2 linked regions of the Fibrella aestuarina BUZ 2 genome follow. The protein of the gene in region 1 interacts with the protein of each later gene in a pairwise test. Links are inferred from orthologs where the notes say so. Each region holds a gene or a part of one and is shown on either strand. Other genes may lie near its edges.

Region 1 (7,804 bases):
TTTCAATCTGCGCATCATTTTTTTAGCGTTATTATAGGCAGGGAGACAGGCAAAAGCATTTTTCCGTCTGGCTCAATTTGTAATCGGCTTGCTTGCTTTGCTTACCATAAGAGTACCGACTGATTTGATTTGTAAACACGACAAGCCAGCTCGTTTTCTGAAGGCACGCCTGCGGAGAGCGGTAATCGGGGCATTGCGGCAATGGCGCAAAATTTGGTCGGTAAGCCGGCTAATTGCTTATAGAAAATAACGAAGCCTGATGCTTGGTTAAAAACTTCATTTTAACAAGATATCGCTTGCGATTTCGCTGGGAAATGATCAATTATTTTTGTATTTTTACAAGCTGAATACGGGGAACTCACGTGCTGCTTTATCGCCTTTCCGGCGGTTGTCCCGCGCCCCGATTTTTGCCTAACTACATACACAAATACCGCATGACAAACGAAGTTGTTGACGCAGACATTCAGGAAGTAGCCGACCCCTCGCGGGCCAACTACGGGGCCGATAATATTCAGGTACTTGAAGGTCTTGAAGCCGTTCGGAAACGTCCGGCCATGTACATCGGCGACGTAGGGGTTAAAGGCCTGCACCACCTGATCTGGGAAGTAGTCGATAATTCGATCGACGAAGCGATGGCCGGTTATTGCGACACCATTCAGGTCACGATTAACGAAGATAATTCCATTACCGTCAGAGACAACGGCCGGGGTATTCCGGTCGGCATGAACCGGCAAACGGGCCGTAACTCACTCGAAGTGGTGATGACGGTGCTGCACGCCGGGGGCAAGTTTGACAAAGACACATATAAAGTATCGGGTGGTCTGCACGGCGTGGGTGTTTCCTGCGTGAATGCCCTCTCGACCCGCCTGCGCGTGGAAGTGCACCGCGACGGCAAAGCCTACGAACAGGAGTACCACATCGGCCATCCGCAGTACGACGTGCGGGAGATCGGTACGGCCGACGACACCGGCACGACGGTTCACTTCAAGCCCGACGAAACCATCTTTACCGAGTCGACGGTATACCGCTTCGACACGGTAGCGGGTCGCCTGCGCGAACTGGCGTATCTGAACAAAGGCATCCGCATTGTCCTCACCGACATGCGCGAACTCGACGAGCAGGGGAACCCCATCAATCAGCAGGAATTCCATTCGGAAGGCGGGCTGATCGAGTTTGTAAAATACCTCGACGAAACCCGCGCGGCCCTCGATGGCATGGAACCCATCTACATGGAAAGCGACAAGGGCAGCACGCCCGTACAGGTGTCGATGGTGTACAACATGGAGGCTGGCGAGAACGTACAGTCGTATGTAAACAACATCAATACCCACGAGGGCGGCACGCACGTGCAGGGCTTCCGCTCGGCCATCACGCGGGTGTTTGGTAAATACCTGGAGCGTAACCCCGGTCTGGTGCCCAAGAACGCCACGAAGGTGAAGTTCGAAGGCGGTGATTTCCGCAAGGGCCTCACAGCCGTGGTATCGGTGAAAGTGCAGGAGCCGCAGTTTGAAGGGCAGACCAAAGGCAAACTGGGTAACCAGGATGTGGTGAGCGCCGTGAGCCAGGTAGTGGGCGAAATGCTCGAACAGTGGCTCGAAGAGAACCCCAAGAAAGCACAGGCCATTGTGCGGAAAGTGCTGATCTCGGCGCAGGCCCGGATTGCCGCCGATCTGGCCTACTCGCGCATCATGACTGAGCGCAAGGATTTCATGGGTGGCGCCGGCCTGCCGGGTAAACTCGCCGACTGCTCGGATACCGATCCCGAAAAATGCGAACTCTATCTGGTGGAAGGTGACTCGGCCGGTGGTTCGGCCAAGCAGGGCCGTAACCGGGCGTTCCAGGCGATTCTGCCGCTGCGTGGTAAGATCCTGAACGTGGAGAAAGCCATGGAGCACAAGATCTACGAGAACGAAGAGATCAAAAATATCTGGACGGCCCTGGGGGTACGTCTGGAAAAGCAGGGCGACGAAACGGTGATGAACCTCGACAAGCTCCGCTACCACAAGATCATCATCATGACCGATGCCGACGTCGACGGTAGCCACATCCGGACACTGCTGCTGACGTTGTTCTTCCGTAACATGCGCCTGCTGATCGAAAGTGGGTACGTATACATTGCCCAACCGCCGCTTTATCTGGTGAAGAAAGGCAAGGATCAGCGCTATTGCTGGACCGAAGCGCAGCGCGAAACGGCCGTGCGCGAACTGGCCGGTAGCGGCCGTGAAGAAGCGGTGCACATCCAGCGGTACAAGGGGCTTGGCGAGATGAACGCCGAGCAACTCTGGGAAACGACGATGGACCCCACGAGTCGAAGTCTGAAGCTGGTGACCATCGAGTCGGCCGCTGATGCTGACCACGTCTTTTCGATGCTCATGGGCGACGAAGTCGCCCCCCGACGCGATTTCATCGAGCGAAACGCCAAGTACGCCAAGATTGATATTTAGTAAAAAAAACCGGGTCAGTTAGCCCGGTTTTTTGTTAATAAACACAACGCGGATTGAGCAGATCAGATGGATTGGCGCGGCTTAGTGGTGCCCATACTAATGGACCCGAAAGGCTCAGGAGCTTTCACGGACAGGCGCATTACAATAATTTAATACGCGAAAATCTGCTTGAATCCGATCAATCCGCGTTGCCTTACAAACCACCCACTTTTCTGAACTCATGCGATATCCGAATCAATCCCGGGGCCGCAACCTAATCGGTAACCTTGTCTCCCGCCTGACTCAGCGTGCCGAGACGACCGCAGGTCGCGCCGACACGAGTACTGACCGCACCCCCGACAAGGTGACTGACCGGGCGAGTAGTGTCATTGACCAAAGTGACTACCTCAGCCGTGACCTGAGCTGGATCAAATTCAACGAGCGGGTGCTTGATCAGGCCCGGCACCCGAACCGCACCCTGATGGAGCGGTTCAAGTTTCTAGCCATTACCGACTCCAACAACGACGAATTCTTCAGTATTCGGGTTGGGAGTCTGTATAACTACATCGACTACCATAAAGAGCGCGTCGATTATTCGGGGCTGCGCGAGGGACCGTTTCGGAAAATGCTGTTCCGGGCGTTGCAACAGTTCAACACCGATCAGCAGGCGGTCTTCATGAATGACCTCATGCCGCTGTTTGCCGAGAATGGGCTGGCCCTGATCAAGTACAGCGACCTGAGTGAGGCTGAACGGCAACAGGCGTCGTCGTATTTCGACCGAACGATCTACCCGACGCTCACGCCCATGCTCTACGACTACACGCACACCTTCCCGGTGCTGCTGGCCAAGGTGCTCATCTTCGGCGTAGTGACGTACACACCCTCGGGTGATTTTCACGATCCTACGCCCGACGATGACAGCGATAACCAACGGCTGTCATTTGTGCAGATACCGGCCAACCTGCCCCGCTTCATGGTGTTTGAGCGCGACGAGCAGATCGCGTTTCTGCCCATCGAAGAGATTGTTCGGCAGCACATCAGCAAGCTCTACCGCAACGTCGAAATCTGGTCGGTAAACCTGTTCCGCATTTCGCGTAACGGTGATTTCACCCTGGAAGAAAACGACGACGTCGAAGCCGATTTTCTGGATGAAATCAAGCAAAAGATCAAAAACCGTCGGCTGGGTCGCGTGGTGCGGGTCGAAGTCGAGGCGGGCGCTACGCAGTCGTCGGCCTCGGAATGGATGATCAACCTGTTGAAAAAGCGCTGGGAGATCGACGATTACAACATCTTCCCGGTCGACACGCTCATCGATTTCACGAGTTTGTGGCAGATTATCCGCCACCCGGAGTTCAAAAATGATATGCCCGCGCCGCATCCGTCGGTGCCACCCGTCGGGCTGGAACGCGAACGAATCGGGGACATTTTCGAGGCGGTGCGGGAGCGTGATATCCTGATGCACCACCCGTACAACAACTTCGAGCCGGTGCTGCAACTGCTGGAACAGGCCGCCGAAGATCCACAGGTGCTGGCGATCAAGCTGACGGTGTACCGGCTGGCTAAGCGGTCGCGCATTACGGAAGCCTTGCTGAAAGCCGCCGAAAACGGAAAGCACGTGTCGGTGTTGTTTGAAGTGAAAGCGCGTTTCGATGAGGAAAACAACATCCGCGAAGCGCAACGGCTGCAAAAGGCGGGCTGCTTCGTGATTTATGGCATCAGCCGGTTCAAAACGCACACCAAACTGCTACTGGTGGTCCGTAACGAAGGCAGTAAAGTGGTGCGTTACGCCCACCTGTCGAGCGGTAACTACAACGAAGACACCGCCCGGATGTATACTGACATTGGGCTGATTACGACGAGTGAAACGTACACCAACGACATCTCGGAGTTTTTCAACGTCATCACGGGGCATTCATTGCCGAGTCGGTATGATTACCTGATCACCGCCCCGCGTGACATGCGCAACCAGTTGATTGACCTGATCCGCACGGAGGCCGACCTCGCCCGGCGTGGGTTGCCCAGCGGCATCTGCATCAAGATCAACTCGCTGGAAGATAAAACGGTCATTGATGAGCTGTATGCGGCTTCGCAGGCAGGTGTACCCATCCGGCTGATCGTGCGCGGAATCTGCTGCCTGCGTCCGGGGCGCAAAGGGCTGAGCGAAAACATCACCCTCCGGTCGATCGTGGGCGATTACCTGGAGCATACGCGGCTCTTTTACTTCCACAACGCGGGTGAGCCGAAGATCTACGGCGGCAGCGCCGACGTGATGGTGCGGAGCTTCGACCGCCGGATCGAATCGCTGTTTTACCTCGCCGATGTGCGGGTGCGGCAACAGGCCATCCTGATTCTGGAATACAACCTGCACGATACGGTGAACGCCTACGAGCTTCAGGAAGATGGCACCTACAAAAAGTGTGAACCGGCCGAAGGCGAAGCCCCTTTCAACATGCAGGAGGCCTTTTTCAACGTAACAGAGGCCGATGTGATGCAGGCCCAACTGTTCGATGAAATCATTGAGCCGCCCGTCGACGTACCTGCCAATCTGGTTGAAGGCAGCGAACGCACCATTGCCACGATTTAAGGGATATCGGTATTGGTTGTCATTAATGGTCACTGGTTGTCATTCGTAGTCATTCATTGTGATCATCAATGACAACCAAGCCAATGGCTTGAAGCCTGATGACTCGGAATGGAGCTATTTCTTCGATTCACCAACGGCCTTCCGGTCGGATACATCGGTGCCGTCGCCGGACGTGGCGGGTACGTTGGGAGGCGCTGACCGACGAAGAACGCCGCCGGTTTGTGCCCCTCTGCCCGGATTTCGCGCTGGAATTGACATTGCCTTCTGACCACCTGCCCGACCTCGATTGGCTGAGTAACGGCGTGCAACTGGGCTGGCTCATCGATCCTGACGCGCGCACGGCCTGTGTCTACCGTCACAATGGGCCGGTCGAGGAAATCACAAACGTAACGACGTTGCCGGGTTAGCCGGTGCTGTCTGGGCTTGCCTTAACGCTGTTTTAGTACCAATGGTCCGTGGCAAACGGGAATAGCTCCCGGTTTGGCTTCGGCAGCGGGCGGCTGATACAACCCACGGCCAAGCAGCAACAGGCCGAGGCCAACGGTGAAAAAGGGCATGAGCCGGGTGAAGCGCTGACGTACCTGACTCGGAAACAGCGTCGGTAACGCGCGAATAGCCAGGAGCGCTGGCAACGTACCCAGCCCAAAAGCCAGCATGTAGAAGGCACTGGGCACCGCCTGCCCCGTAGTGATGGCACCCGCCATCGCTACGTATACAAAGCCACAGGGCAAAAAACCGTTGAGCAAGCCCAGGCCCGCAAATGATAGTAGCGAAGGCCGTTGCAGCCAGCGCGCCATCGGGCCCATGAGCCACCGCGACGACAGGCGCGCCGTCAGACTGCCCCAATGCCCCCGTTGCAGCACCGTCAGCGACAGCAAAAAGACGCCCGCCCCCACCGATACCGAGCGCTGCCAGCCGAGCCAGTGCAACCCTTGCCCCAGCCCGCCAATCGCCGCGCCCAGACTCGCGTAGGCTATGAGCCGGGCAGCGTGGTAAACCAACGTACCCAGCCATCGCTGATGGTAGGGGAGTCGGCCCAGGGGCAGGGCCATGGCCAGCGGACCGCACATACCCACGCAGTGCAGACTACCCACCAGGCCCGTTGTGAGGGCTGCCAGAAGCCAGGCCATACTCATAAAAAGAGTTCCTGCTCGGTGTAGTAGTCACGCTGCCCGTCGGACCACGTGAACTGCACGCGCCAATGGCCTTTCAACAGCCCCTTGGTCGATACAAGCTGACGAGCGGTGTGGTCCTGCGGAATTTTGACTTTGAAATCCTGGACCCGGTCGGCGGGGCGGTAAAACAGGAGGGTCCCTTTGCGAAGTGAAGCGGGCAGGAAAACCGCTACTTCCTGGGTGTCGGCAAGGTACGTCATGGGAACCTTGTTGGTTAAGCGAGCCGCGTTGGCAACGCGGTCGATGTGTTGTTGATACGCGATCTCGTCCTGATAGTAGTCGTCGCGGACCAGATCGATACGCTGACGGCTCATGCTAACGACCATCGTGCCAATGAATCCGGCAAACAAAACGAAGACGAGCACAATGGATTTTCCCCAGTTCATAAGTCAAAGTAGAAGCACTAAACACGCGAACGAGTGATGATTTGGCAGATGGCTGACTGAAATCACTCGTTCGTGCTTTCAGTCGTTGGCCGTTACTGTGCGGGTCCTAAAAAGCGGGTATCTAGCTCGTCGATGACCGCGTCGCCACTCAATACGTCGATATGCAGGTCGGTGGAGGCATCGTGCAGTGTCGCTTCGGGCAGGCTGATGAAGAACATCGTTTTAGCCAGTTCGCCGGGCTGTACGGTGCTGAGCGGCTGGACGAATCGCAACTGCGCATCGGGTTGACTGATGCGTAACCGCACGGGCAGGGCACCGTAGGTTTTGTTAATGACTTCCAGCGAATACAGGTTGGCGATTCGGCCGTTGGCTTCGCGCTGGTACAGCTGCCCCGGCGCGCGCAACACCGTAACGTCGAGCGCCGGGCGGGTCATAAGCAGGCTAGCCAAAATGATCAGCAACCCCAACAGCACCGCCGAATACGCCGCAATGCGCGTGGTAAACCGAAACGGCTGGCGCGATTCAATGCCCTTCTGCGAGTCGTACCGAATCAGGCCGGTTGGCCGGTCGATTTTGGTCATCACCTCGTCGCAAACGTCGATGCAGGCTGTGCAGCCGATGCATTCCATCTGTGTGCCGTTCCGAATGTCGATACCCGTCGGGCACACATGAACACACAGTTTACAGTCAATGCAATCGCCTTTGGGCGCCGGGGTGGTAGGGATGTGCTGGCTGGGATTGTTCGGTATCGCTTCACGAATGGCGATCCCGGCGTCGGAAACGGCCCCGCCCCCCCCGCGCTGAAGGCGCCCCCTTGGTTCGCCGCGGATGTAGTCGTAGGCGACGATCAGCGAATTTTTGTCGAGCATTACGCTTTGCAGCCGCCCATACGGGCAGATGGTCGTGCAGACGATCTCGCGCAGGTAGGCAAACACGCCGTAGAAAACACCCGTAAAGACCAGCATCGCCGTCAGGCCTGCCAGGTGCTGATTGGGGTTGTCGGTGATCAGGCTCAGCCAGGCGTCACGGCCAATCAGGTACGCCAGAAACGTATTGCTGATCAGGAACGAAAGCAGGAAGAAAACCAGGTGCTTGCCCGTCTTTTTCAGCATCTTCTCCGTTGTCCAGGGGGCCGCATCGAGGCGGCGGCGGGCGGTGAAGTCGCCTTCAATCCACGTTTCGATTTTCCGAAAGACCCCTTCCATGAAAATCGTTTGCGGGCAGGCCCAGCCGCAC
Region 2 (4,775 bases), 770 kb from region 1 along the record:
CCCTCCCTTATTCACCGATTATTTGGTCGGCTCAACGCAGGCGATGTTCTTGCCTTCGAATTGCTTCAGAATCGTTTCCAACTGCTCCAGCGTGCTCAGCAGTTGTGGATCGTCGGCCTTGATCGACTTCGCCTTCGTGAAGTAGGGTAACGCCTGCTTGAACTTACCGCAAACCCGGCCTTCGACTTCTTTTCCGTTCTTGCTGTAGTCGCTCATGCTCATGTTATCAACCTCCCGCTTCATCACAACGGCTTCATTGAAGTAGGCAACGCCCATGTTGAAGTTACCTTCATAGTTATTTGGGTCAGCAGCAAGCGCTTTCTCGTAATACTGACGGGCCATTTTCTTAGCCTCATCCGTCTCGGCGTTCAATTTGGCCGCTTTAGAAGCCAGAGCAGCCCCGTCAACGCCTTTGCCTGCTTCCGCCTTCACCTGCTGATCCAGCTCGGCAATTTTGGTTTTCTGCTCAGCAATTTTGCCTTGCACATCGGCCAGCTGACGCTTCAGATCGGCATTTTTTGGCTGCTTCTTGATCGCCGCTGCCAAACGTACCACCTCGCTGTTGAACGTCTCCAGTACGGCTTTCTCGTCAGCCAGCTTTTTCGTGAGCTGCCCTCCGCGCTTCGCTTCGTCCGTTGCCTTTTTGGCATCCGTTTCCAGCGTGTTCGCCTTGTTATCATACATGATTCCAAGGTTCACGGCCGTTTGTGCGTCGTTCGGGTTTTTATCATACACCTCCTTCATGCTGGCGATGGCGTCGTCGAGGCGGCCATTCTGCTGCATGATGCTTACGCGGGTAGTGCTCAGGTCCCGGTTGCCAGGGAACACTTTCAGCGCCCGATCCAACGTAGCCAGCGCCTTGTCGGTTTCTTTGTCGGTGCTGTACATCGACGCCAGCATGGCCCAGATCGTCGCGTCTTTACCGCCGTTGCTGGTGTATTTCTCAAACTGCTCCTTCGTCAGAGCCGTATACTTCGGCTTGTCAGCCCCCTCCCCTTTCTGGCTAATCGCCTGCTGCGCGCTGATACCTGCGTACAACGGAGCGGCCGTATCTTTCGGGTTAATCTGGCTTGCCATACCTAAGGCGCTGATCGCCGCGTCGTAGTTCTTCGCCTGGTACCGACGAACGCCCTGGTTCATCATGGCCGAGTACATCATCTGACCGCTCAAGGCGTCGTTGATCTCTTTGGTGATCTTGCTGTTCGGCTCGACCTCCAGCGCTTTCTTATACGACTCGTAAGCTGTCATAGCCGCGTTCGAATCCAGCGCAACCACCTTAGGATCATTTGATACCGCAATCGCCTCGTAAATCTGCGCACGAGCCTGCCAAGTTTTGGCTTTCGTACTCAGTTTGGCTTCGGTGACGTTATTATCGATTTCAGCTTTCGCTTTGTCGAGTGCACCCTGTTCTTTCAACAGGATCGCTTTGTTCTGCGCTACAGCCGAAAAAGACAGCACAGTTGCCGCCGACAGGGCCAATAGGTGCTTCATGGGTTGTTCCATGTAGGTTTTCACTTGGTTTTGTTCAACAATGGACACGAATTTACGCAATTCTACGCTTATAGACAGAAAACCGAGTCGCCGGTTTATTTACCCAACAACTCGGTTTTCTATACACACCCTGTAAAACAGGCCAATTACTCCGTAACGCCGGGCAAATCGGTGGCGGTTGGCGTTTCACCATCCACGGCAAGCGGGCCGCCGGCATCAGCGCCGGCCGTGTCGATAACCTCTTCTTCCTGCGTTACCGTGGTTACCGATGAAATGGCATCGCCATCACGAATCGAGATGACCCGCACGCCCTGGGTGTTGCGCCCGATGACGCTGATGTTCCGAACCGGCGTACGCAACAGCACGCCTGACCGGTTGATGACGATCAGATCGTCGGAATCGGAGGCTTCCAGAATCCCGACCAGCGCACCCACTTTTTCGGTCACTTTCAACGTACCCACGCCTTTAGCACCCCGGTTGGTTACCCGATACTCGTCGATGGGTGAACGCTTGCCGTAGCCGTTTTCCGAGAGCACCAGCAATTGGGCATCAGGTCGGCCAATGCAGACCATACCCACCGCGCGGTCGTCGGCTACCTCCTCGTCGAGCGTAATGCCTTTTACCCCGGCTGCCGTACGGCCCATAGGACGTACCCGGCTTTCGTGGAAACGAACCGCTTTGCCGGCCCGCGACGCAATCACCAGGTCATTATCGCCGTTGGTCATCACCACGTCGAGCAGGCGATCGCCTTCTTCGATGGTGATGGCGATAATCCCCGTACGACGCACATTCGAGAACGCTTCCAGCAAGGTTTTCTTGATGGTGCCCTGCTCGGTGCACATCACGATAAAGTTGTTCTTGACGTAGTCGGGATCGTCGAGGTCTTTTACGTTGATGACGGCGCGGACTTTATCGTCGCTGTCGATCTGAATGTAGTTAGGTAGCGGCTTGCCCTTGGCATCCCGACTTCCCTCCTGCAATTTGTACACCGGCAGCCAGTACAACCGCCCTTTCTGCGTGAAGATCAGCAGGGTGTTGTGCATGGTGGCCGAATAGATATGCTCGGTGAAGTCGCCGTCTTTAGACGTTGCTCCTTTTGACCCGGTGCCGCCCCGCCCCTGCCTCCGGTATTCGGTCAGCGGGGTCCGTTTGATATAGCCTTCGTGCGAGATCGTGATGATCATTTCCTCATCGTCGATCAGCGACAGATCGTCGAGGTCGCCGTCGCCCAGCGCATTGATCTGGGTACGTCGGGGATCGCCGTAGCGGTCTTTCACGTCGAGCAGCTCGGCCTTGATGATACCGCGCTTACGATCGTCGCTCGCCAGGATTTCCTTGTAATCGGCGATGTCGCGCATCAGTTCGTCATACTCACCCTGGATCTTATCGCGCTCCAGGCCCGTCAGGCGTTGCAGACGCATTTCCAGAATGGCTTTCGCCTGCACCTCACTCAGCTCGAAGGTCGACATCAGGCCATTTTTGGCCACCTCGGCATCGCGCGACGACCGGATCAGTTCAATGACCTGATCGATGTGATCGAGGGCAATGAGCAGACCGGCCAGAATGTGGGCGCGTTTCTCGGCTTCACGGAGTTCGTACTGGGTACGTCGGGTCACCACCTCAAACCGATGCTCTACGTAGTAGCGCATCATGTCTTTGAGGTTCAGGATCATGGGCCGCCCTTTGACGAGGGCCACGTTGTTGATACTGAACGACGATTGCAGCGAAGTATGCTTATAGAGATTGTTCAACACCACGCTGGCGTTGGCATCCCGCTTGATGTCGTACACCACCCGCATGCCGTCGCGGTCCGACTCATCCCGGAACGCCGAGATCCCCTCGATCTTTTTCTCGTTGATCAGATCGGCGGTTTTCTCCAACATCACGGCTTTGTTGATCATGTACGGAATCTCCGTAACGATGATCTGCGTTTTGCCGCGGTTTTCCTCGATTGTCGCGTTGGCCCGAATAACCACCCGACCCCGGCCTGTATGAAAGGCCGAATGCACGCCGCTCACCCCAAAGATGGTACCGCCCGTGGGGAAGTCGGGGGCCAGCACGTATTTGGTCAGTTCGTCGATCGTAATCTCCGGGTTATCCAGGAAGGCTACCAGCCCGTTGACCACCTCCGAGAGGTTGTGCGGGGCCATGTTGGTCGCCATACCCACGGCAATCCCCGACGAGCCATTGAGCAGCAGGTTGGGCAATTTGGCCGGCATCACGGTTGGCTCTTCGAGCGAATCGTCGAAGTTGGGCTGAAAATCAACCGTTTCTTTATAGATGTCGCCCAGCATCTCCTCGGCAATTCGCTTCAGACGGGCCTCGGTATACCGCATGGCGGCGGGTGAGTCCCCATCGACGGAGCCGAAGTTTCCCTGCCCATCCACCATGGGGTAACGCAGCGACCAGTCCTGCGCCATCCGAACCATGGTATCATACACCGATGCGTCGCCGTGGGGGTGGTATTTACCCAACACCTCCCCGACGATACGGGCTGATTTTTTATGCGGTTTGTTGTAGTTCACGCCCAGTTCGGCCATACCAAAAAGCACGCGACGGTGCACGGGCTTGAGGCCGTCGCGCACGTCGGGCAGGGCCCGGGCAATAATCACCGACATAGAATAGTCGATGTAGGCACCGCGCATTTCGTCTTCGATATTGATCGGGACGATGTTGCTGGGGGTCTCCATTTCGGGAGTTTGTTCTGCCATAAACGGAAGGGGGATTTCGCGAAAATTTGCAATTTCTGCCGTTGCCTACGGTAGGCGAACGACTATAGACAAATATACAATTTTTTCGTCGGAAACGGAAATAATCGTTACAATAACGCGCACGAGGGCTTATCAGGCGGTTATCGGCGCTTCGGCGCAGGCCCTTCCCTCCTACCGCCCCCTGCCGGTTATGTTCTTTCCGAAATACAATTCGTCGTGAGTTGAAACAGCCCCGCTTTTTGGCTGCCGACACCGCCCGATGATGTGAATTAGTCAGGTGGCCAACGCAACCCTTACCCCTATACGCACCACGGAGCCATCGAGCAGAAAAGCGGTGATACTCAGGCTTTAATTCGGGGGTCGAACAGGAAGGGTTCGGTGCGGAGCAACGTGATGCGGGCAAAGTCGGGATGAGCCGGATTGAGCAGGTAGTTCCACTCCTGCGGCACGATAACCGACGGCACGCGCAACACGGCGGTTTGACCCGTCGTGAGCCAGCGTTCGCCCAGCTGCTGGCACACATCAAAATTCTGGTAGTCGGCCCAGTTGGCAGGCAGGTCGGCGGGGGTAACG

Evidence for each region.
Region 2: the proteins of gyrB (region 1) and gyrA interact in binary tests that used the Escherichia coli proteins (3 or more experiments, as listed by UniProt). The link is inferred for Fibrella aestuarina BUZ 2 from one-to-one orthologs.

What each region holds. Positions count from the first base shown.
Region 1 is NC_020054.1:3,172,038-3,179,841, forward strand. What follows is about bases 1-2,939. They hold gyrB (DNA topoisomerase (ATP-hydrolyzing) subunit B), read left to right. Parts: upstream 1-434; coding sequence 435-2,444; downstream 2,445-2,939. Other genes in these bases: ppk1 (polyphosphate kinase 1), read left to right, coding at 2,665-2,939. Also shown: more of ppk1, read left to right, coding at 2,940-5,007; FAES_RS12925 (Uma2 family endonuclease), read left to right, coding at 5,106-5,414; FAES_RS12930 (sulfite exporter TauE/SafE family protein), read right to left, coding at 5,436-6,137; FAES_RS12935 (FixH family protein), read right to left, coding at 6,140-6,568; cytochrome c oxidase accessory protein CcoG, read right to left, coding at 6,661-7,804. UniProt on the Escherichia coli protein: DNA gyrase negatively supercoils closed circular double-stranded DNA in an ATP-dependent manner to maintain chromosomes in an underwound state.
Region 2 is NC_020054.1:3,943,621-3,948,395, forward strand. Bases 1,421-4,568 are described here. They hold gyrA (DNA gyrase subunit A), read right to left. Parts: upstream 4,203-4,568; coding sequence 1,638-4,202; downstream 1,421-1,637. Other genes in these bases: FAES_RS15985 (tetratricopeptide repeat protein), read right to left, coding at 1,421-1,491; FAES_RS15995 (RES family NAD+ phosphorylase), read right to left, coding at 4,544-4,568. Outside these bases: more of FAES_RS15985, read right to left, coding at 19-1,420; more of FAES_RS15995, read right to left, coding at 4,569-4,775. UniProt on the Escherichia coli protein: A type II topoisomerase that negatively supercoils closed circular double-stranded (ds) DNA in an ATP-dependent manner to maintain chromosomes in an underwound state.